Regions from separate parts of the Enterobacter sp. Li2LvB3 genome, predicted to be linked through region 2. Evidence: riboswitches for the same ligand, from Rfam matches in the RefSeq annotation. Region 2 holds a riboswitch; the other holds the start of a gene.

Region 1 (11,506 bases), on a different contig from region 2:
TGACCGTACCATCCATATGCCAGCGTCCCTGACGCAGCACGACACGTCCCTGACGCAGCGCATCGCTGGTCTGACGAATTTGTTCAGCACGGTATTTATAGAGGGCGATTTGATCGCTGGAAAGTTGCTGCTTTTGCCCACTCACTTCACGCTGCATAAAACTCAGCTCGCCATGGTCGTCAAAACGCACACGGACATGTTCGGGGGTCTTACTGTAGATATTCAGCTCGATAAGCGACAGGGTGTCGTCTTGCCAGCGGTACTCAGCGGTTGAGGTATCGCCGCTATGCCACGGGCTGAAGGCAGAGAGAAGATGAACTTCCCCGCCAGAATCTTTGCGCCATATCCTGACTGCTCCCTGGTTGTCAGCGTAGCCGCTGCCGGTAAACGGTGGCAGAGAGGAGTCATGGCTACAGGCTGACAGCAACAGCACGCCGGCCAGCGCGAGTGCACCACGCCAGACAGACAAAAGGGGCGTTACCGCCCCTTCGTTAAAACTGTTCACTGCCACGCGTCTTACTTAACAGCGTCTTTCAGTGCTTTACCAGAAACAAATGCCGGCACGTTAGCTGCGGCGATTTTGATTTCTTTACCGGTCTGCGGGTTGCGGCCAGTACGCTCAGCGCGGTGGTTCACTTTGAAGGTACCGAAACCAACCAGTTGTACAGCATCGCCTTCTTTCAGAGACTCAGTAATAGCAGCCAGGGTAGATTCCAGAGCAGCTTTAGCCTGCACTTTAGACAGATCAGCCTTGTCCGCAATTACATCAATCAGTTGAGTCTTGTTCATAAGTTATCCTTTCAATGTGTTTATCGCTTGCTAAGCATCGAGTGCGACGAAAATGCCAAAAAAGCACTCTCCTGCATACACGCACCGATAGCCACTTTTTTTCGCCCCCCAAATGTAGACCAGACGGGGGGCGAAAGGGAAGAGTCGAGGAGTGACAAAACAGGCGTTAAATCACGTTTTGTTGACTCATTGGTTAAAAATTATACCAATATTACTCTCGGCGGCCTCACGTAAGTCCGCACGAAGCCCTTTGATCAGCTCAATATCGCGTTCTTCGCACTCTGCCAGTAATCGGAAAATCTCCCACTGAATATCCCATTCCTGCTCAACTGCGGGGTTCGCTCTCAGTTCTTCATCGGTCATTTCGCGACCTTCCTGGGTCATTTCCAGCATCGCAACGGTAGTAATCGATGCCTTACTGACTTCAATGGCGTGCTCCAGGGTTTCGCCACTCAGACGGGAGTGAATCAGTTCACTTAATGCCACGCAGGCATCAATTGCCGGATAGACACCGTACAAGTCGAAATCATCCGCTACCGGAATGGCCTCTTCCAGCTTTTCAAGCTGAGAGTCGAAGTTCACCTTCGCGTCTTTGACGGTCAGCGTTTCCCAGATGAGATCCAGAATACGGCGATAGATATGGCCATCACCAAATTCCGTCTGCTTGCAGAACGCGGCGTAGTTGGGATACATGCGCTCGCACAGGCAAGCCATAAAAGTGACGTGCTGCCAGCTTTCCAGCTTCTCAAGGCGCAGATGAATCGGGTTTTGTAACATGATGATGTCTCGAATCGGAAATTAGCGGCAGTTTACCTGAATCATCGCTGAATTTCCTGCCAGCGAATAAAAGCCGGTCGCTGTGATGCAACGGCATCCGCCCAGCGTGTTGGCTCCGGTAAACGATATCCTCTTGTGCAACGCTGCACCCACGTTAGCGCACTGTCCATACTGACCCGGTGCCCGGTGGCGATAAACAGCGGATTACAGCGCGCTTTACTGCGCCAGACCCATGCCAGCTGCTCGCCTTTATCCATCAGGGGGCCGAGGGCGCCCGCTTCGGCAGAAAGAGGCTCAAACGCACCGTACAGGCGCTTTTTGGCGACACCTATCGTTGGCACATCCACCAGCAGGCCAAAATGGCTGGCAACACCCAACCGGCGCGGATGAGAAATACCGTGCCCGTCAACGAACAGCAGGTCAGGTTTTTGCGAGAGGAGCTCCCACGCGACCAGCAGCGCGGGATATTCACGAAAGGAGAGAAAACCTGGAATGTAAGGCATGGTGGTAGCGATACGCGCTACCTTGTATTCCACCAGCTCCAGCGAAGGGTACTTCAATACCACCATCGCGGCTCGCGTCACCTCCCCGCCCTGCTCAAACCCCACATCGGCGCCACCAATATACTGCGGCGGATTCTTATCGAGTTGATCCTCGCGGATCACCGATGATGCCAGTTCCAACTGCTGAGCGCGTAATGACGCGAGATCCATAGCTATTCCTTACTTGTGGTACTGCGCAGACAACCGGTGTACCGCCTCCACAAACGCACCCGCGTGCTCAGGCGGTACATCCTGATGAATACCGTGGCCGAGGTTAAAGACGTGGCCTTCACCCTGACCAAAGCCCGCCAGAATAGTTGCGACCTCTTCTTCGATACGTGCAGGCGGTGCATACAGCATGGATGGGTCCATATTGCCTTGCAGCGCCACTTTGTCGCCCACGCGGCGACGTGCATCAGCGATATCGGTCGTCCAGTCCAGCCCAAGCGCGTCACAGCCTGTTGCTGCCATCGCTTCGAGCCACTGACCGCCACCTTTGGTGAACAGCGTTACCGGCACGCGGCGGCCTTCATTTTCGCGCAGCAGACCATCAACGATTTTGTGCATGTAATAGAGCGAGAATTGCTGATAATCGCGCCCGGTCAGCACACCACCCCAGGTATCGAAAATCATCACTGACTGCGCACCCGCTTTAATTTGGGCATTCAGATACAGCGTGACGCTCTTCGCCAGCTTGTCGAGCAGCGCATGCAGCGCCAGTGGCTCGGCATACATCATCTTTTTGATCACGGTAAAGGCTTTGCTGCTGCCACCTTCAACCATGTAAGTCGCCAGCGTCCACGGGCTGCCGGAGAAGCCAATCAGCGGCACTTCGCCTTTCAGCTCACGGCGGATGGTGCGTACCGCATTCATCACATAGCCCAGTTCACCCTCAGGGTCTGGGATCGGCAGCTTATCGACGTCGGCTTTGCTCTTAATCGGAGAGGTGAAACGTGGGCCTTCGCCCGTTTCGAAATACAGCCCAAGACCCATGGCATCAGGGATAGTCAGAATGTCCGAAAAGAGGATCGCCGCATCCAGTGGATAACGTCGCAGCGGCTGGAGCGTGACTTCGCAAGCCAGTTCCGCATTTTTGCACAGCGACATAAAATCCCCCGCCTGGGCACGGGTGGCTTTGTACTCCGGGAGATAGCGGCCAGCCTGGCGCATCATCCACACCGGAGTGACATCAACGGGCTGGCGCAGCAGCGCACGCAGATAACGATCGTTCTTCAGTTCGGTCATTTTTGCAGTTCCTTAAGCGTCATGGCCTCAGTGTAACATGTCACTCAGCATCAGCCCGACACATTGCGACGGTATCTTCTATCAGCCGGCGCGCCACGGTGCCCGGCGGTGGTAACAGCGGTAAATCGTCGTAACGATACCAGTTCGCCTCCAGCAGCTCTTTCTGGTCGATAACAATCTCGCCGCTGTCGTATTCGGCCATAAACGCGGTCATCAGTGATTGCGGGAACGGCCAGGGCTGTGAGGTGACATAGCGCAGGTTTTTCACCGTAATCCCGCTCTCTTCCATGACTTCGCGTGCTACGGCCTGCTCCAGCGTCTCACCCACTTCAACGAATCCGGCTAACACGGTGTGTACGCCGTTGCGATGGCGGGTGTGTTGCGCCAGCAGGATCGAATCTTCCCGGCGGATAGCGACAATGATGCACGGCGCAATTTGCGGGTAGTAACGTTCCCGGCAGTGGCTGCACAGCATCGCCCATTCGGTTTTGCTCGGATGCATGGTATGGCCGCAATAGCCGCAGTATTTATGCGAACGGTAAAACTCCGCCAGCTGCACGCCGCGGCCAGCCAGCTGGAACAGCCCGACATCAAGATCGAGTACCTGACGAACCGATCCCATATCCTGACGGCGGGCCTGCTGGATCATCCACACAGGATCGCCCTGCCACTCGCCGATCCTCAGCGCAGGTTGGCCCACAAGATCGAATTTTTCTGCCGCGCCATAGGGTATTTCCCCTGCGGGCAACCATAATTTTTGTTCGTAACTGACTAACCACCAACCGAGATCTGATTTTTCAATAATACGATCCATATCTATTGCACTACCTTCGCTTCACTGACATGTTGTTAGCATCGTGGTTAAATTTTGGGTAAGCAGATTCAATTCTAAACCTTGCGGAGTCGAACATGTTAAACCAGCTGGAAAGCCTGACAGAGCGCGTTGGAGGAAGTAACAAACTGGTGGATCGCTGGCTACATGTACGCAAGCATCTGCTCGTGGCTTATTACAATCTGGTCGGCATTAAGCCTGGCAAAGAATCCTACATGCGCCTGAACGAAAAAGCGCTGGATGATTTTTGTCAGAGCCTGGTCGACTACTTGTCCGACGGCCATTTCAATATTTATGAACGTATTATCCGCGAAATGGAAGGGACAACGCCGTATTTAGCGGCCAGCAAACTCTATCCGCTGCTGGAAGCCAACACTCAGCAGATTATGGACTACTACGACTCCACGCTTGAGAACGCTATTGATCACGATAACTATCTTGAGTTCCAGCAGGCGCTGTCCGATCTTGGCGAAGCCCTGGAAGAGCGATTTACGCTGGAAGATAAGCTGATCGCCCTCGCGCTGGACAACGATTTGAACATCAGTAACGAAGAGAACATCGCGCGGCCTGCTTGAGTTCTTAATCGTTAACGAGTAATTTACAAACATTCGCCCCTCTCACGAGGGGGATTTTTCTTGTCGGAGTGCCCAGCGTTTGCAAAAACGCGGGCTGAGACCGTTAATTCGGGATCCGCGGAACCTGATCAGGCTAATACCTGCGAAGGGAACAAGAGTTACACTGCTGTTGTATCGCCCCTGGGCGATCTCCTCTTGCTTCATCCGTCGTCTGACAAGCCATGTCCTTCACTTTTGGAATGAGCTATGTCTACCACTAAACTGACCCGTCGCGAACAACGCGCACAAGCACAACACTTCATCGACACCCTGGAAGGCACTGCTTTCCCGAACTCAAACCGCATTTACATTACCGGCTCTCAGGCGGATATCCGCGTCCCGATGCGTGAAATCCAGCTTAGCCCAACGCTCATTGGCGGCAGCAAAGAGGATCCGCAGTTTGAAGATAACGAAGCGATCCCGGTGTATGACACCTCTGGCCCGTATGGCGATCCTGAGATTGCGATCAACGTTCAGCAGGGTCTGGCAAAGCTGCGCCAGCCGTGGATTGACGCCCGTAATGACAGCGAAGAACTCAACGAGCAAAGCTCCGCATATACCAAAGAGCGCCTGGCCGACGACGGTCTGGACGAGCTGCGCTTCACCGGCCTGCTGACCCCGAAACGCGCCTCAGCAGGCAAATGCGTAACCCAGCTACACTATGCACGCCAGGGTATCGTCACGCCGGAAATGGAGTTCATCGCCATCCGCGAAAATATGGGACGTGAACGTATTCGCGGTGAAGTGCTGCGCCACCAGCATCCAGGAGAAGGTTTCGGCGCGCGTCTGCCGGAAAATATCACCCCGGAATTTGTGCGTGACGAAGTGGCCGCCGGGCGCGCCATTATCCCTGCGAACATCAACCACCCTGAATCAGAGCCGATGATCATCGGGCGTAACTTCCTGGTGAAGGTCAACGCCAACATTGGTAACTCGGCGGTGACCTCCTCCATTGAAGAAGAGGTGGAAAAACTGGTCTGGTCTACCCGCTGGGGTGCAGACACGGTGATGGACCTCTCTACCGGACGTTACATCCACGAAACCCGCGAGTGGATCCTGCGTAACAGCCCGGTACCGATTGGTACTGTGCCCATTTATCAGGCGCTGGAAAAAGTGAACGGCATCGCCGAAAACCTCACCTGGGAAGCCTTCCGCGATACGCTGCTGGAGCAGGCTGAACAGGGTGTGGACTATTTCACCATCCACGCCGGTGTGCTGCTGCGTTATGTGCCGATGACCGCTAAACGCCTGACCGGGATTGTCTCGCGCGGCGGCTCAATCATGGCCAAATGGTGCCTGTCGCACCATCAGGAAAACTTCCTGTACCAGCACTTCCGCGAGATTTGCGAAATCTGCGCAGCCTACGACGTTTCGCTCTCACTGGGCGATGGCCTGCGTCCAGGCTCGATTCAGGATGCCAACGACGAAGCGCAGTTTGCCGAACTGCATACGCTGGGCGAACTGACCAAAATCGCCTGGGAGTATGACGTGCAGGTAATGATTGAAGGCCCGGGACATGTCCCTATGCAGATGATCCGCCGCAACATGACCGAAGAGCTGGAGCACTGCCACGAAGCGCCGTTCTATACTCTGGGGCCATTGACCACAGATATCGCGCCAGGCTACGACCACTTCACCTCCGGGATTGGCGCGGCGATGATCGGCTGGTTCGGCTGCGCCATGCTCTGCTACGTAACGCCGAAAGAGCACCTCGGTCTGCCGAACAAAGAAGATGTCAAACAGGGTCTGATCACCTACAAAATTGCTGCCCACGCAGCGGATCTGGCGAAAGGCCATCCGGGCGCGCAAATCCGTGATAACGCGATGTCGAAAGCACGCTTCGAATTCCGCTGGGAAGATCAGTTCAACCTGGCGCTCGACCCGTTCACCGCCCGCGCCTACCACGACGAAACCCTGCCACAGGAATCCGGTAAAGTGGCGCACTTCTGCTCCATGTGCGGGCCAAAGTTCTGCTCCATGAAAATCACCCAGGAAGTGCGTGATTACGCAGCGGCACAGGCTATTGAAGTGGGCATGGCGGACATGTCAGATAACTTCCGCGCAAAAGGCGGCGAAATCTACCTCAAAAAAGAGGAGGCGTAATGTATCAGCCTGATTTCCCACCGGTTCCCTTTCGGCTAGGGCTTTACCCGGTAGTGGATAGCGTTGAGTGGATTGCGCGCCTGCTGGAGGCAGGCGTTCGCACCATCCAGCTGCGCATCAAAGATAAACGTGATGAAGAGGTGGAGGCCGATGTGGTCGCCGCCATTGAACTGGGACGTCGTTATGAGGCCCGCCTGTTTATCAACGACTACTGGCGACTGGCCATTAAGCACCAGGCTTACGGCGTGCACCTGGGTCAGGAAGACCTGGAGACAACGGATCTGGACGCTATCCGTAAAGCCGGACTGCGTTTGGGGGTTTCAACCCACGACGACATGGAGATCGATGTGGCGCTCGCCGCACGCCCCTCTTATATCGCACTTGGCCACGTCTTCCCGACACAGACCAAACAGATGCCTTCAGCACCCCAGGGGCTTGGGCAGCTGGCTGGTCATATTCAGCGACTGACCGATTATCCGACCGTCGCCATCGGCGGCATTAGCCTTGAACGGGCTCCGGCTGTGCTGGAGACGGGCGTTGGCAGTATTGCCGTCGTCAGCGCCATCACCCAGGCCGCAGACTGGCAGGCCGCCACCGAACAGCTGTTACAGCTGGCAGGAGCAGGTGATGAATGATCGCGACTTTATGCGCTACAGCCGGCAGATACTGCTGGAAGATATCGCTATCGACGGCCAGAAAAAACTTCTTGAAAGCCGGGTGTTAGTTGTCGGGCTGGGAGGATTAGGGACGCCCGCCGCGCTGTATCTGGCTGGAGCGGGCGTGGGTACGCTGGTGCTGGCGGATGACGACGACGTGCATCTCAGCAACCTGCAACGCCAGATCCTTTTTACCACCGACGATATTAACCAGCCCAAAGCGCGTATCACCCGGCAGCGGCTAAACCAGCTCAACCCTGATATCGAACTTATCGCCCTGCAAGAGCGTCTGGCGGGTGAAGACCTGCTACGCGAAGTGGCGCTTGCGGATGTTGTGCTGGATTGCACCGACAATATGGCAACCCGCCAGGCCATCAACGCCGCCTGCGTAACACATAACACGCCGTTGATCACCGCCAGTGCGGTCGGTTTCGGCGGGCAAATGATGGTGCTCACGCCGCCCTGGGCGCAGGGGTGCTATCGCTGCCTGTGGCCAGACGATGCCGAGCCGGAACGCAACTGCCGCACCGCGGGCATTCTTGGGCCTGTGGTGGGTGTAATGGGGACATTGCAGGCACTGGAGGCCATTAAGTTACTCAGCGATATGAAGACGGATCGCAATACGCTGCGGCTGTTTGATGCCCGCTCTGGCGGCTGGCGACACCTGGCGTTACACCGCGCAAGCCAATGTCCGGTGTGTGGAGGCCAGAATGCGCATTCTGTTTAATGACGAACCGCTGAAGTGCGACGATGGGCTCACCATCGCCATACTGCTCGACAAATTGCGCCAACTGAAGCCGGGAACAGCTCTGGCACTTAATCAACAGATCCTGCCGCGTGAGCAGTGGGAGCATCAGCAGGTGCGCGAAGGCGACAACATCCTGCTGTTTCAGGTTATCGCAGGGGGTTGATATGTTACGTATTGCCGACAAAACCTTTGATTCACATCTCTTTACCGGAACCGGAAAATTCGCGTCACCGCAGCTAATGGTCGATGCCATTCAGGAAAGTGGTAGCCAGCTGGTAACGCTCGCTATGAAGCGCGTTGATCTGCGCAATCACAGCGATGCCATACTCGGGCCACTGCTGGCGGCTGGCGTGACCTTGCTACCAAACACCTCCGGAGCAAAAACCGCAGAAGAGGCGATTTTTGCCGCCCAGTTGGCACGAGAAGCGCTGGGGACGCCCTGGCTGAAACTTGAAATTCATCCTGATGCCCGCTGGCTGCTGCCCGACCCAATCGAAACCCTGAAAGCCGCCGAAAAGCTGGTCCAGCTTGGTTTTACCGTTCTGCCCTATTGCGGGGCCGATCCGGTATTGTGCAAACGGCTGGAAGAAGTGGGCTGTGCCGCCGTGATGCCGCTGGGCGCGCCTATTGGTTCCAATCAGGGGCTGGAAACCCGCGCCATGCTGGAGATAATTATTGAACAGGCAACCGTACCAGTAGTAGTTGATGCTGGTATTGGTGTTCCGAGCCATGCCGCGCAGGCGCTGGAAATGGGGGCCGATGCCGTACTGGTCAACACCGCAATTGCGGTGGCAGACGATCCCGTGATGATGGCGCGCGCGTTTCGTCTGGCGGTGGAAGCGGGCATGCTGGCACGTCAGTCTGGCCCCGGGTCACGTAGCCCTCTTGCGCGGGCCACCAGCCCGCTGACCGGCTTTCTGGAGGCGCTCTGATGACCACTTTTACCGACCGCTGGCGGCAGCTCAACTGGGACGATATTCGCCTGCGCATCAACAGTAAAACGTCAGCAGATGTGGAGCGGGCGTTAAATGCCCGTCATCTGACCCGTGAGGACCTGATGGCCTTGCTCTCCCCTGCGGCCAGCGCTTATCTGGAGCCGATGGCCCGGCGCGCACAGCGTCTTACCCGACAACGTTTTGGCAACACAGTCAGCTTTTACGTGCCGCTTTATCTCTCTAACCTGTGCGCCAATGACTGCACCTACTGCGGTTTTTCCATGAGCAACCGTATCAAACGCAAAACGCTGGATGAGCAGGAAATCGCCCGCGAGTGTGCCGCCATACGCGAGATGGGATTCGAACATCTGCTACTGGTAACCGGAGAGCATCAGGGGAAAGTCGGGATGGACTATTTTCGCCAGCATCTTCCTGCCATTCGCCGCGAGTTTTCATCGTTACAGATGGAGGTTCAGCCCCTTTCTGAGGACGAATACGCCGAGCTTAAAGGACTGGGGCTTGATGGCGTAATGGTCTACCAGGAAACCTATCACGAGGCGATGTACGCGCAGCATCACCTGAAAGGGAAAAAACAGGATTTTTTCTTCAGGCTGGAGACGCCAGACAGGCTTGGACGTGCCGGGATTGACAAAATCGGGCTGGGTGCGTTGATTGGGCTTTCTGATAGCTGGCGGGTAGATTGCTATATGGTGGCGGAGCACCTGCTGTGGCTACAGCAACACTACTGGCAAAGCCGCTACTCGATCTCTTTCCCACGTTTGCGTCCGTGCGCAGGGGGAATAGAGCCGGCTTCGCTGATGGATGAACGCCAGCTTGTTCAGACCATCTGTGCATTTCGCCTGTTCGCGCCGGAGGTGGAACTGTCACTCTCCACACGCGAATCACCGGCGTTTCGTGACCGTGTTATCCCGCTGGCTATCAACAATGTCAGTGCCTTTTCCAAAACCCAGCCAGGGGGTTATGCCGATGACCATCCCGAGCTGGAACAGTTTGCGCCCCACGATGGCCGACGCCCTGAAGCCGTGGCAGATGCGCTTGCAGAACAGGGGTTACAACCGGTATGGAAAGACTGGGATAGCTGGTTGGGGCGCGCTTCGCAATTACGATGAAACACCGTGCAACGGTGCAGAAAGTTGCCGAGAAGCTTCGTAGCGTTATAACCGGGTGGTTGTCAGACATCACCCGGTTTTTTTATGCTTTCTTCGTCAGCAACGGACGCTGACCAGGGCGAATAGCTTCTTCCTCGATTCGCCCTGCCTTCTCTTGATCACTACAACAAAATTTTAATTCATCAAATAAATACGAAATTTATTATCGTTTCTTAAGGTAAATCATCTTGCATTGAAACCTTACGCGTATAATTAACCGCCAACATCCGGGTAGCGACTATGCTCAGAGGATACTCATTGCTCTCACGCTTCACATCATCTGGACTGATTTACAACTCATGGCACTTCATAGCAGAAAACTATCTTTCACCAGGCCGATTATGATCAGTTTCGCGGGGATCCTGCTCAGTTTTATTCTGGTCGCTGTGTTTATCACCCTGTCCCAGCGCAGTAATTTTCTTAATGATTATCATAAGATTAACGGAAACTTCACCCACAACCTTGCGGTGATCTACACCGAATCCATCCTGCATGAAAATGACTATATCCTTGGACGAGCAGCCACCTTCTTCGCACGTAATGACAGGCTGAATCAAACAATAAACACCAATCCAGGTGAAGGATTGCAGGTATTGATGCATCTTCAGAATCTGATGCCGACCGTCTCTTCCATCTCGCTGTCCGACACACAAGGGCATTATCTGCGTGCCCCGGAAGTTCTGCCCACGGACAAGAGCAAAACATTTGATGCCCGCACCCGCCCGTGGTTTATCGGCCAGGCAGAAGCCAGTACTTTCAGCCGCTATACCCATCCTTATATGGATTACTTCACCGGACATCCTACGGTCACACTCTTTAAACCCGTTATTTCGCCAGAGGGGCGCCTGAAAGGGACGCTCGCATTTCACCTCGACCTGACGTCAATGGGATTTACACTGCGGCAAATGGTCGCCCCCGTACAAGGCGAGTTTTTTATCGTGGAGCGGGATGGTACTGTCGTGCTGCACCCTGATACCGGGGCACTTTTTAAGCCGTACGTCAGCGAAGCGCTGATGGATAAAATGACCAGCGGTGAGGGCCATCTTTATGACCCGGAAAGCAAAACCTGGTTTTACTACTACTCGTTTACCAACCC
Region 2 (11,506 bases):
TATTCCGGGAACTGTTTGCGCAGATTATTGATGCGGGGCAGGCCGGAGGGCGCTACGCCGAACTCCTGGCCATTAACCTGCTGGAACAGGTGCTGTTACGACGCATGGAAGCGATTAATGAATCGCTTAACCCGCCACTTGATAATCGCGTACGCGATGCCTGTCAGTACATCAGCGATCACCTTGCAGACAGCCAGTTTGATATTGCCAGCGTTGCTCAACACGTGTGCCTGTCGCCGTCCCGATTATCACACCTGTTCCGCCAGCAGCTTGGGGTGAGCGTGCTGAGCTGGCGCGAAGATCAACGTATCAGTCAGGCTAAACTGTTGCTCAGTACAACCCGGATGCCTATTGCCACCGTAGGGCGCAATGTGGGCTTTGAAGATCAGCTCTATTTCTCGCGCGTCTTTAAAAAATGTACCGGGGCAAGCCCGAGTGAATTCCGTGCCGGATGTGAATGAAACGTAAAATAAGATAAACGTTCAGGTGAAGTTTGATGACTGCCAGTAAACTATTCAGACAATTGTTGTCTTGACGTGGTGAGGGGCTCTTTGCAAAATCCCTGCTTCGTTTTCTGACCGGAATAGTTATGCAGGCATTGCTGGAACATTTTATTACCCAGTCCGTTATGTATTCGCTCATCGCCGTTGCGCTGGTGGCGTTCCTGGAATCGCTGGCGCTTGTCGGGCTGATTTTACCTGGCACCGTGATGATGGCGGGGCTTGGTGCGTTAATCGGTAGCGGTGAGGTCAACTTCTGGCAGGCATGGCTGGCCGGGATTGTGGGGTGCTTGCTCGGGGACTGGATCTCTTTCTGGCTGGGCTGGCGCTTTAAGAAGCCGCTGCATCGCTGGTCGTTCATGAAAAAGAATAAAGCGCTGCTGGATAAGACCGAGCAGGCGCTGCATCAGCACAGTATGTTCACCATCCTGGTCGGGCGTTTTGTCGGGCCAACCCGTCCGATAGTGCCTATGGTGGCCGGGATGCTGGATCTGCCCGTGACCAAATTCGTGGTGCCGAATATTATCGGCTGCGTGTTCTGGCCGCCGTTTTACTTCCTGCCGGGGATCCTGGCCGGCGCGGCGATTGATATTCCTGCTGATATGCAAAGCGGGCAATTCAAATGGCTGTTGCTGGCAACGGCGCTGCTGCTGTGGCTGGCGGTCTGGCTGTGCTGGCGCCTGTGGCGCAGTGGTAAAGCGGGTGTGGATCGTTTGACGCACTACCTTCCTCGCCAGCGGTTAATCTGGCTGTCTCCCCTGATGCTCGGCATTGCGGTTGTGGCGCTGGTCGCACTGATTCGCCATCCGCTGATGCCGGTCTATGCGGAAATATTACTGAAAGTGGTGAGCCGCTAACTGCCGGGCGGCACTGCGTTTGCCCGGCCTACGGTTTTATTCCCAGTAGTTCTGAAGCGGTGACTTTTCCGTTTACCAGGGCTTCTGTTTCGCCATCCCACATAATACGTCCCTCCGCGATCACCACCGATCGCGGCGCAATGCGCGCGGCATCTTCGATGCTGTGAGAAACCATCAGCATGGTGAGCTGCTGGTGTTTGCAGACGTCCTGCACCAGGGTGAGCATCTCCTGACGCAGCGCCGGGTCGAGTGCCGAAAACGGTTCATCAAGCAGCAACACCGGCTGTTCGCGTACCAGGCAACGGGCCAGGGCAACGCGCTGGCGCTGGCCGCCAGACAGCTCGCCCGGCAGCCTGTCGATAAATGCTGTTAAGCCCATCTGCACGGCAATGGTGTCCAGCTTCTGACGCTGTGCAGCGTTGAGTTTCAGCCCCGGGTTCATCCCCAGCGCGATGTTTTGCCACACCGTCAGATGGGTAAACAGGTTGTTTTCCTGAAACAACATCGACACCGGGCGTCGTGCCGGCGGCGTGTAGGTATGATCCTGACCTTCAATGAGAATCGACCCGCTTGCCGGTTGCAGAAAACCGGCAACCAGATTAAGCAACGTACTCTTTCCGGCTCCGCTTGGGCCAAGAACGGCAATCATCTCACCCTGACGCGCGGAAAGGGTGAAGCGCATTGGCAGATGCTGGTAAAGCCAGGTGACATCAATCAGTTTTAACATCTCGCCCCGGGAGTTTTTCGATAACGGTAAATAAGGCAAAGCACAGCAGCAGAAGTAACAGTGCCGTCACGGCGCCATCCTGACTGCGATATGAGCCAATTTGCTGATACAGCCAGAACGGTAGCGTGCGGAAATCATCATTACCAAATAACGCCACAACGCCAAAATCACCAATCGACAATACGCTGGCGAAGGCTAATGCCTGCGCCAGCGGACGCTTCAGTGCGCGGAGTTCTACGGCCTTCAGACGCTGCCAGCCCTGCATTCCCAGTGACTGACACAACAAACTGTAGCGACTGTTGATATCGCGCATGGGGTTTTCCAGCACTTTGAGTGCGTAGGGGATAGCCATCAGCGCGTTGGTGAAAATCACAATGCCGTCTGCGCTTGCGGGCAGGCCAACGGTGGTGTTGAAGAGTAAAAAGAAACCTGTAGCCAGCACAATACCGGGCATCGCCAGAATCAGCATACCGGTCAGTTCCAGGGCTTGTCCGGCTTTACGGGCCTGGCGGGCATAAAGCTCGCGGCTACTCCAGAGCAACATCATGGTCAGGATAACGCACAGCAGCCCTGCCGCCAGCGCTATTCGTAATGAGGTAAAGGTCACCTGCCAGAGCACGGGCTGTCGTAATACGGACAGGATATTCAGGTTCAGGCCATCCACCACCACCGCCAGAAGCGGCGGCAGCAGAAGTAAGAGCGCCAGCGCAATGAGTGCGAAATCGGTGAGGCGGCTGTGCAGGCTATCCTGCGGGTCGCGCCAGCCTGAAATCTGATTCGCCCCAGGCGGGATGGCTTTACTCAGACGCTGGCTCAGTAATACCAGCACCAGGCAGCAGAACATCTGTACGATCGCCAGTAGCGCCGCGCGCCCCGGATCGTAGTCGTAGCTCAGGGCCTGATAGATAGCCAGCTCAATCGTTGTGGCCTGCGGGCCACCGCCAAGCGAGAGCACGGTTGCGAAGCTGGCAAAGCAGAGCATAAAGATCAGGGCGGCGACCGGTGGAATTTGCCGACGCAGCCAGGGCCATTCGACGAAACGGAAGAACGACCATCCGCGCATATCCAGCTGGGCAGCAAGCTGACGCTGTTCGCCGGGGATGTTCTCCAGCGCCTGTAAAAAGAGCCGCGTGGCCATCGGCATGTTGAAAAAAATGTGCGCCAGCAGAATGCCTTTCAATCCATAAGGGGAGAAGGTCCACTCCAGGCCAAGCAGGGTAAAGAGCGAGGCCAGCCAGCCCTGACGGCCATAGACGCTGAGAATACCGAAAACGGCAACCAGCACGGGCAGGATCAGCGTCATGGCGCACAGGCGCAACAATGCCTGTCTGCCAGGAAATCGTCTTCGGTAAAGTGCTCGCGCCAGAAAAATGGCAGGAATAACCGACAGCAGCGCCGAGAGAAACGCCTGCCAGAAAGAGAAACGAATGACGTGCCAGAGATAGCTATCGTGCCAGAGAGAGAGCAGATCGCTCTCTGGCGCGTTTAACCATAACGCAAGAAATGCCCCCAGACTTACCGCAACCATCAGGATGGCGGCGAGCAGTCCGGGGAGTAACCAGCCTGCAATTAACGGCTGACGGCGCGTTGCCATTCGCTTACCCATGCTGTGCGCTGTGCAGCCACCTGCTGCGGCGTAAACTCCAGTGAGGTTTGCGGTTTAGAAAGCTGATCAAAGCCTGCCGGCAGCGCAACGCTGGTGACCGGATACATCCAGTTGCCCGTCGGGATAGCATTCTGGAACGCAGGAGAAACCATAAATTTCAGGAACTTCTCTGCCAGCTCCGGCTGCTTGCTGGCGGCGGTACGTGCAGCCACTTCAACCTGCAAGTAGTGGCCTTCTGCAAAGTTTGCAGCCGCGTAGTTGTCTTTCTTCTCGGCAATAATGTGGTAAGCCGGAGAAGTGGTGTAGCTCAGCACCAGGTCGCTTTCCCCTTTCAGGAACAGACCATAGGCTTCACTCCAGCCCTTCGTGACGGTGACGGTTTTCGCAGCCAGCTTCTGCCAGGCTTCCGGCGCTTTATCGCCATAGACTTTTTGCATCCACAGCAGCAGGCCAAGACCCGGGGTACTGGTACGCGGGTCTTCGTAAATCACGCGCCATTTCTGATCGCTTTCAACCAGCTCTTTCAGGCTTTTGGGCGGGTTCTTCAGCTTGTTTTTGTCATAAACAAAGGCAAAGTAGCCGTAATCAAAGGGAACGAAGATGTCGTTTTTCCAGCCGCCAGGCACGCTGACGGCATCGGTTGACACGCCGCTTTTGGCAAACAGCTTAGTTTGTGTGGCAGCGTCCAGCAGGTTGTTATCAAGGCCAAGCACCACGTCGGCTTTGCTGTTTTTCCCTTCCATGCGCAGACGGTTAAGCAGCGAAACGCCATCTTCCAGCGCGACAAATTTCAGCTCGCAGTTACAGTCGGCTTCAAAGGCTTTTTTTACCACCGGGCCCGGGCCCCAGTCGGCCGAGAAAGAGTCGTAGGTGTAGACTGTCAGAACAGGCTTAGCAGCAGCAGGCAGTGCAATCAGCACCAGCAGAGGAAGAACTTTTTTTAACACTTTGCACCTCATAGTTGAGTGGCAAAGGATTTTGAGCGACAGCCTCAAATCCCTTCGCCGGCGTTATCCGGATCAGGTTCGACGGGTATTATCTCAGCGCACATCAGTGATGCAGCACCCCGTTGAGAACGGCGGTATTGTAATGATTTGGTGAATATTGCGAAAGTGTTATGGCTCAGGCGGTGCAAACCAGGCCGATTTAAAGTCAAACCAGCCCAGTGTGTTCATGCGTAAGCCGCGCATACTGCGTTGCCCCTGAATCATCAGCCAGTGGTGGATCAACGGCACAATGGCCTGCTGAGCCAGTAATTGCTGGCACCACGAAGCCAGATTCATCTCGCCTGCGCGCCACTGGGCGGCGTCTTGCTGCCAGTCCCGGTCGATACAGTGCTGGATCAACGGCACCTCGTACAGGTGTGAAAAGAGCGAGAAATCGAGCGGCAGGGTGAAGTTAGCACTGTTCAGCCAGATGTCACTCACCACATCGCCGCGGTGCCACTCGTCATAATCAACCTCCTGGATCTCCAGCGTCACCCCAACGGTTGCCAGCAGTTTCGCCATGATTCTGGCAATAAAGCGGTGCTCTACGTGTTCGCGGTAGAAGGTCAGGGTGATGGACTCTAGCCCAGCGGGTTTTTCGCATGGCACCGGACGCGCGTGGTGCCAGCGTGGCAGCAGCCCATACGCCGGGAACCAGTAGGTCTGATACTGTTCTTCCGCGTGGTAAATCAGGTTAGATGGGGCGAGTACATGGCTTATCCACTTACGAACCTCCTGATTTGCGCCGCGATGGGTGCGGCTGTCAAACAGCAGATAGTAGCAGCCCTCTTCAAGACGGCTTTCGACCGCTTTCTCACCTGTGGTGGGGCCCTCGAGCGTCAGGCCAACGCTCAGCTCTTCGCTGATATCCGGCAATACCCAGACGTTCACTTCGTCGATCAGCGCCCGGTAGCCAAAATAGTCATCAAAAGCGCGGATCTTAAGCTGGTTATTATTGTTGCGTGAAACGGCGTAAGGCCCGGTGCCAATCGGCTGGCTGGCAAAATTATTCAGGGAACTCCATTCGCCGGGCAAGATCATCGACGGCACATAGCCCAGAAGCCAGGGGAGCCATTTGTCTGGCTGCGACAGCTCAATATCCAGCGTCCAGGCGGTCGGCGAATGGATGTGGATGATGTGTGAGTAGAGCGGAAGCTTACGGGCGCGATCCAGCGAAGCGATAACATCGGCCATTTCCAGCTCACGTCCGTGGTGGAAATGAATACCGGGGCGTAAAAAAAATCGCCAGTGGAGAGGGGAAAGTTGCTGCCAGTGGTGAGCGATATCCGCTTCCAGTTCCCCGTTTTCCTCATTTATGCGCGTCAGGCCGCTGAAGATTTGTCGCGCCATATGGGTTTCTGAACGCCGTAACGCCGTGCCGGGTAACAGATTTTTCATTGGACGATAGTAGAGCACCCGCAGAATATGCCGCCCCTGGCGAAAGCTCCGCCCGAGATGTGAAACCAGCATCTGACGTACGGCAGCCTTATCGCCCACCAGTTGCACCAGCTGATCGATCCGGTCCTGCTCCAGCAGGTCTTCTGCGCGCTGCTGTTGCAGCGCAAGGCCGGTGTAGAGGAAGCTCAGGCGTGAACGTTTGCCACGTCCGGCCTCTGCTTCCCAGTTCAGCCAGCCCTGTTGCTGCATGGTGTTGAGCAGGGTACGCATATGACGGCGAGAGCAGTTCAGTAGATCGGCCAGCTCATTTAGCGTGGTGTCCTGGGATTGCCCCTCGCAGCATTGCCAGAGGCGGATAAATTGTTGTTGCAGACGACCAGAAGGCATAAAAGGGGAACTCCTGACAAAAAATCAGCAATTTATTTATCCCTATATTAAGCCAATAATTCTTCCCGATGAAGCGAGGAGGTAAATTATGAAGAGGTCTACCGCACGTCAGTTTTATCAGCAGTACTTTTCAGCGACAAAGGGAGTGTCCTGGCTGGCCCGCCAGTGTGCAGAGCAACGACTGAAAATTTTGGAAGAATTGATGCAGTGGGATGTTACGAAATCGACCTCTTCTCGCTAACTCGCCTCGATCATGTGTGACTGAGTATTGGTGCTAATCACCCGCCAGCAAAATGTTTTTGCTGGCTTTTTTCGTTTACTATTTCACCCAATTTCAAACTGCTTTCACAAGGATTTGCGTATGCTCTGGTTGATGACGATGGGGCGACGCCTGAATGGCGTGTATGCCGCATTTATGCTGGTGGCTTTTATGATGGGTGTGGCCGGGGCGCTCCAGGCGCCTACGCTGAGCCTGTTTCTCAGCCGCGAAGTAGGGGCGCAGCCGTTCTGGGTTGGCCTGTTTTACACCGTCAACGCCATTGCCGGGATCCTGGTCAGCCTGTGGCTTGCTAAGCGTTCCGACAGCCAGGGCGATCGCCGAAAATTGATCCTCTTTTGTTGCGCCATGGCCATCGGTAATGCCTTGCTGTTTGCCTTTAATCGCCACTATATGACGCTGCTCACCTGCGGCGTGCTGCTGGCGGCGCTGGCCAATACCGCCATGCCGCAGCTGTTTGCGCTGGCCCGTGAGTATGCGGACAGTTCTGCCCGCGAAGTGGTGATGTTCAGCTCGGTAATGCGTGCGCAGCTCTCTCTCGCGTGGGTTATTGGCCCGCCGCTGGCATTCATGCTGGCGCTGAGTTATGGCTTTACGGTCATGTTTTCGATTGCGGCAGGGATTTTTGCCATCAGCCTTGTACTGATTGCCTTTGCACTGCCTTCGGTTGCAAGGGTTGAGCAAACGCCAGACAAACTGGTTGCTCAGGTCAGCGGCTGGAAAGATAAAAATGTCCGGATGCTGTTTATCGCCTCCACGCTGATGTGGACCTGCAACACCATGTACATCATCGATATGCCTTTGTGGATCAGTAGTGAGCTGGGTTTACCGGACAAACTTGCGGGCATCCTGATGGGGACGGCCGCAGGGCTTGAGATCCCGGCGATGATTCTGGCGGGTTACTACGTTAAGCGCTTCGGAAAACGCCCGATGATGATTGTTGCCGTAGCGGCAGGGGTGTTGTTCTATCTGGGGCTTATCTTCTTTCATTCGCGCGAGGCGCTGCTGGCGTTGCAGTTGTTCAATGCCGTGTTCATCGGGATTGTTGCCGGGATAGGGATGCTCTGGTTCCAGGATTTAATGCCTGGGCGCGCGGGTTCGGCTACGACGTTGTTTACGAACAGTATTTCAACCGGTGTGATTCTGGCAGGGGTGATTCAGGGGGCGCTTTCGCAAAGCTACGGGCATTGGGCGGTGTACTGGATGATTGCTGCGATATCGGTGGTGACGCTGGGGCTGACATGCCGGGTTAAGGATGTCTGATTCTGGAAGGCGGCTTCATGAAATGAAACGACTTTCTGACAGATGCTAATAAGGCGAATAGAGTGCGTGGCGGGTGCTTGAGGCTGTTTGCCTCAGGCTTTCGCAAGAGGCAAACAGTGGAGAGTCCCACATCAATAAAACTGATGGGGAGGCTAACTTCACAACCCACATTGCGAGGTTAGTCTCTTCATTGCCGAAAAGCAATAAGGAGGCTGGAATGCCAAAACGTACTCTGCTGTTAAGCTTATTTCTGATCTGTACGACGCTGTTGATCTTCACCTGGATGGTGCGCGACTCGCTGTGTGAGCTGCATTTCAGACAGGAGAAAACAGAGCTGGCGGCAGTGTTGGCTTACGAAGCAAGGCGTTAGCGGTATTGGCGGGGATGCTTCCCCGCCTCTCCAGAGTGGTTGAGCCTCAACGCACCCTTATCAATGGCCCGCGCGCTGCGGGCCATTGCCTTTAACGCATAAACGCAGGCTGTTTTTTCTCGTAAGCGGAAATTGCGTCTTCATGCTGTAACGTCAGACCAATACTGTCCAGGCCGTTCAACATACAATGGCGACGGAATGTATCAATACTAAAGCTGTAGGTTTTATCACCAGCTTTAACCACTTCGGCTTCCAGATCCACTTCAAATGAAATGCCTGGGTTCGCCTGAACCAGGTTGAACAACTCATCAACCTGCTCATCGCTGAGCGTTACAGGCAGCAACTGGTTGTTAAAACTGTTGCCGTAGAAGATATCGGCAAAGCTCGGTGCGATAACGACCTTAAAGCCGTAGTCCGTAAGCGCCCAGGGGGCGTGTTCACGCGATGAACCGCAGCCAAAGTTTTCCCGGGCCAGAAGAATCGATGCACCCTTATATTCCGGGAAGTTCAGCACGAATTCCGGGTTAGGGACTTCGCCTTTATCGTCCAGAAAACGCCAGTCATTAAACAGGTGAGCGCCAAAACCAGTGCGAGTCACTTTCTGTAAAAACTGCTTAGGAATGATGGCGTCAGTATCGACGTTGGCCGCGTCCAGTGGGACAACCAGGCCCGTATGTTGGGTAAATTTCTCTGCCATGATTGTCTCCTTATTTCAGGCTGCGAATGTCGGCGAAATGGCCGGTAACTGCTGCAGCGGCGGCCATAGCCGGGCTGACCAGGTGGGTGCGCCCACCACGGCCCTGACGGCCTTCAAAGTTACGGTTACTGGTAGAAGCACAGCGCTCGCCTGGATTCAGACGGTCGTTGTTCATCGCCAGGCACATAGAGCAGCCCGGCAAGCGCCACTCAAAACCGGCTTCGATAAAGATTTTGTCCAGGCCTTCTGCTTCTGCCTGGGCTTTAACCGGGCCAGAACCAGGCACGACCAGCGCCTGAACGCCTGGCGCGACTTTACGGCCTTTGGCGATTTCAGCGGCTGCACGCAAGTCTTCAATACGGGAGTTGGTGCAAGAGCCAATAAACACTTTGTCGATTGCAACGTCTGTCAGAGGGACGCCGGGTTTCAACCCCATGTAGGCCAGTGCTTTTTCTGCGCTGGCGCGCTCAACCGGGTCGGCGAACGATGCCGGGTCAGGAATAGTGTCATTGACGGAAATCACCTGGCCTGGGTTCGTCCCCCAGGTGACCTGCGGAGCAATGTCTTCTGCCTGGAGAGTGACAACCGTATCAAAGGTTGCGCCGTCGTCGGTGCTCAGGGTTTTCCAGTATTCAACGGCACTGGCAAAATCCTGATCTTTTGGTGCGTGCAAACGACCCTTCACATAGTTGAAGGTGGTTTCGTCTGGCGCGACCAGACCGGCTTTGGCACCCATCTCAATGGCCATATTGCACAGGGTCATACGGCCTTCCATGCTTAACGCCTGGATAGCGTCGCCGCAGAACTCGACAACGTGGCCCGTGCCGCCCGCGCTACCGGTTTTACCGATAATGGCCAGCACGATGTCTTTAGCGGTAATGCCTGGCGAGGCTTTACCCTTCACTTCAATCTTCATGGTTTTGGCACGGCCCTGTTTCAGGGTCTGCGTGGCCAGCACGTGTTCGACTTCAGACGTACCAATACCGAAGGCCAGTGCACCAAATGCGCCGTGTGTCGCGGTATGGGAGTCGCCACAGACAATGGTCATACCCGGCAGGGTGATGCCCTGTTCCGGCCCCATAACGTGCACAATGCCCTGATACGGGTGGTTCAGGTCATACAGCTCAACACCAAATTCGTTGCAGTTCTTAATCAGTTCCTGCATCTGGATACGCGCCATCTCACCCGACGCATTGATGTCTTTGGTCTGAGTGGAAACGTTGTGATCCATGGTAGCGAAGGTTTTACCTGGCTGGCGTACCGGGCGCTTGTGCGCGCGCAGGCCGTCAAAGGCCTGCGGAGAGGTCACTTCGTGCACCAGATGACGGTCGATGTACAACAGTGGTGTTTCGTTGGGTGCCTCATAAACCACGTGAGCATCAAACAACTTTTCGTATAACGTCTTCGCCATGATTACACCCCTTCAGCGACATAGCGGGCAATGATATCGCCCATTTCATCGGTACTGACTGCCGCCGTGCCACGTGCTAAATCACCGGTACGGACGCCTTCTTCCAACGCACGGTTAATGGCGTTTTCAATTGCTGTTGCGGCATCGCCCGCATCCAGGCTGTAACGCAGCAGTAATGCCAGAGACAGGATCTGCGCAATAGGGTTGGCGATGTTTTTGCCTGCGATATCCGGTGCAGAGCCGCCAGCCGGTTCGTACAGACCAAAGCCTTCTTCATTGAGGCTTGCGGAAGGCAACATCCCCATAGAGCCGGTGATCATCGCGCACTCATCCGACAGGATGTCGCCGAACAGGTTGGAGCACAGCAGCACATCAAACTGGGAAGGATCTTTGATCAACTGCATAGTGGCGTTGTCGATGTACATGTGCGACAGCTCAACGTCCGGGTACTCTTTTGCGATTTCGCTGACGATTTCACGCCACAAAATAGAAGACTGCAACACGTTCGCTTTATCAATAGAGGTCACTTTATGACGGCGTTTGCGCGCGGACTCAAAAGCGATATGGGCGATACGTTCAATTTCAAAACGGTGATACACCTCGGTATCAAAGGCTTTCTCATGCTGACCGCTGCCTTCACGGCCTTTCGGCTGACCAAAATAGATCCCGCCGGTCAGTTCACGCACGCACAGAATGTCGAAGCCATTAGCGGCGATGTCAGCACGCAGCGGGCAGAACTCTTCCAGCCCCTGATACAGCTTCGCCGGACGCAGGTTGCTGAACAGCTTAAAATGCTTACGCAGCGGCAGCAGTGCGCCACGCTCCGGTTGCTCTGCCGGTGGCAGGTGTTCCCATTTTGGGCCGCCAACGGAGCCGAACAGTACAGCATCTGCATTTTCGCAGCCTTCAACGGTTGCTTTTGGCAATGGCGTGCCGTGGTTATCGATAGCAATGCCGCCTACATCGTAGTGGCTGGTGGAAATTTTCATCGCAAAACGCGAACGAACGGCTTCCAGTACTTTCAGCG

The links. Region 2 has a riboswitch for thiamine pyrophosphate ahead of thiB (thiamine ABC transporter substrate binding subunit). Riboswitches for the same ligand answer to the same signal wherever they lie in the genome.
Region 1: another riboswitch for thiamine pyrophosphate. It lies ahead of thiC (phosphomethylpyrimidine synthase ThiC); the one in region 2 lies ahead of thiB (thiamine ABC transporter substrate binding subunit).

Annotation. Positions count from the first base shown of each region.
Region 1 covers NZ_JBSICG010000039.1:14,030-25,535, reverse strand. The annotation lists gene ACS603_RS22710 (DUF1481 domain-containing protein) at 1-505, opposite strand, end outside; gene hupA (nucleoid-associated protein HU-alpha) at 517-789, opposite strand; gene ACS603_RS22700 (YjaG family protein) at 976-1,566, opposite strand; gene nfi (deoxyribonuclease V) at 1,608-2,279, opposite strand; gene hemE (uroporphyrinogen decarboxylase) at 2,289-3,353, opposite strand; gene nudC (NAD(+) diphosphatase) at 3,394-4,167, opposite strand; gene rsd (sigma D regulator) at 4,263-4,760, shown strand; TPP riboswitch at 4,815-4,928, shown strand; gene thiC (phosphomethylpyrimidine synthase ThiC) at 5,007-6,902, shown strand; gene thiE (thiamine phosphate synthase) at 6,902-7,537, shown strand; gene ACS603_RS22665 (HesA/MoeB/ThiF family protein) at 7,530-8,285, shown strand; gene thiS (sulfur carrier protein ThiS) at 8,269-8,469, shown strand; gene thiG (thiazole synthase) at 8,471-9,238, shown strand; gene thiH (2-iminoacetate synthase ThiH) at 9,238-10,371, shown strand; gene ACS603_RS22645 (sensor domain-containing diguanylate cyclase) at 10,710-11,506, shown strand, end outside.
Region 2 covers NZ_JBSICG010000008.1:74,827-86,332, forward strand. The annotation lists gene araC (arabinose operon transcriptional regulator AraC) at 1-461, shown strand, start outside; gene ACS603_RS08705 (DedA family protein) at 590-1,357, shown strand; gene thiQ (thiamine ABC transporter ATP-binding protein ThiQ) at 1,386-2,084, opposite strand; gene thiP (thiamine/thiamine pyrophosphate ABC transporter permease ThiP) at 2,068-3,678, opposite strand; gene thiB (thiamine ABC transporter substrate binding subunit) at 3,654-4,637, opposite strand; TPP riboswitch at 4,669-4,769, opposite strand; gene sgrR (HTH-type transcriptional regulator SgrR) at 4,806-6,461, opposite strand; gene sgrT (glucose uptake inhibitor SgrT) at 6,550-6,702, shown strand; gene ACS603_RS08735 (sugar efflux transporter) at 6,823-8,001, shown strand; gene ACS603_RS08740 (Hok/Gef family protein) at 8,219-8,371, shown strand; gene leuD (3-isopropylmalate dehydratase small subunit) at 8,463-9,068, opposite strand; gene leuC (3-isopropylmalate dehydratase large subunit) at 9,079-10,479, opposite strand; gene leuB (3-isopropylmalate dehydrogenase) at 10,482-11,506, opposite strand, start outside.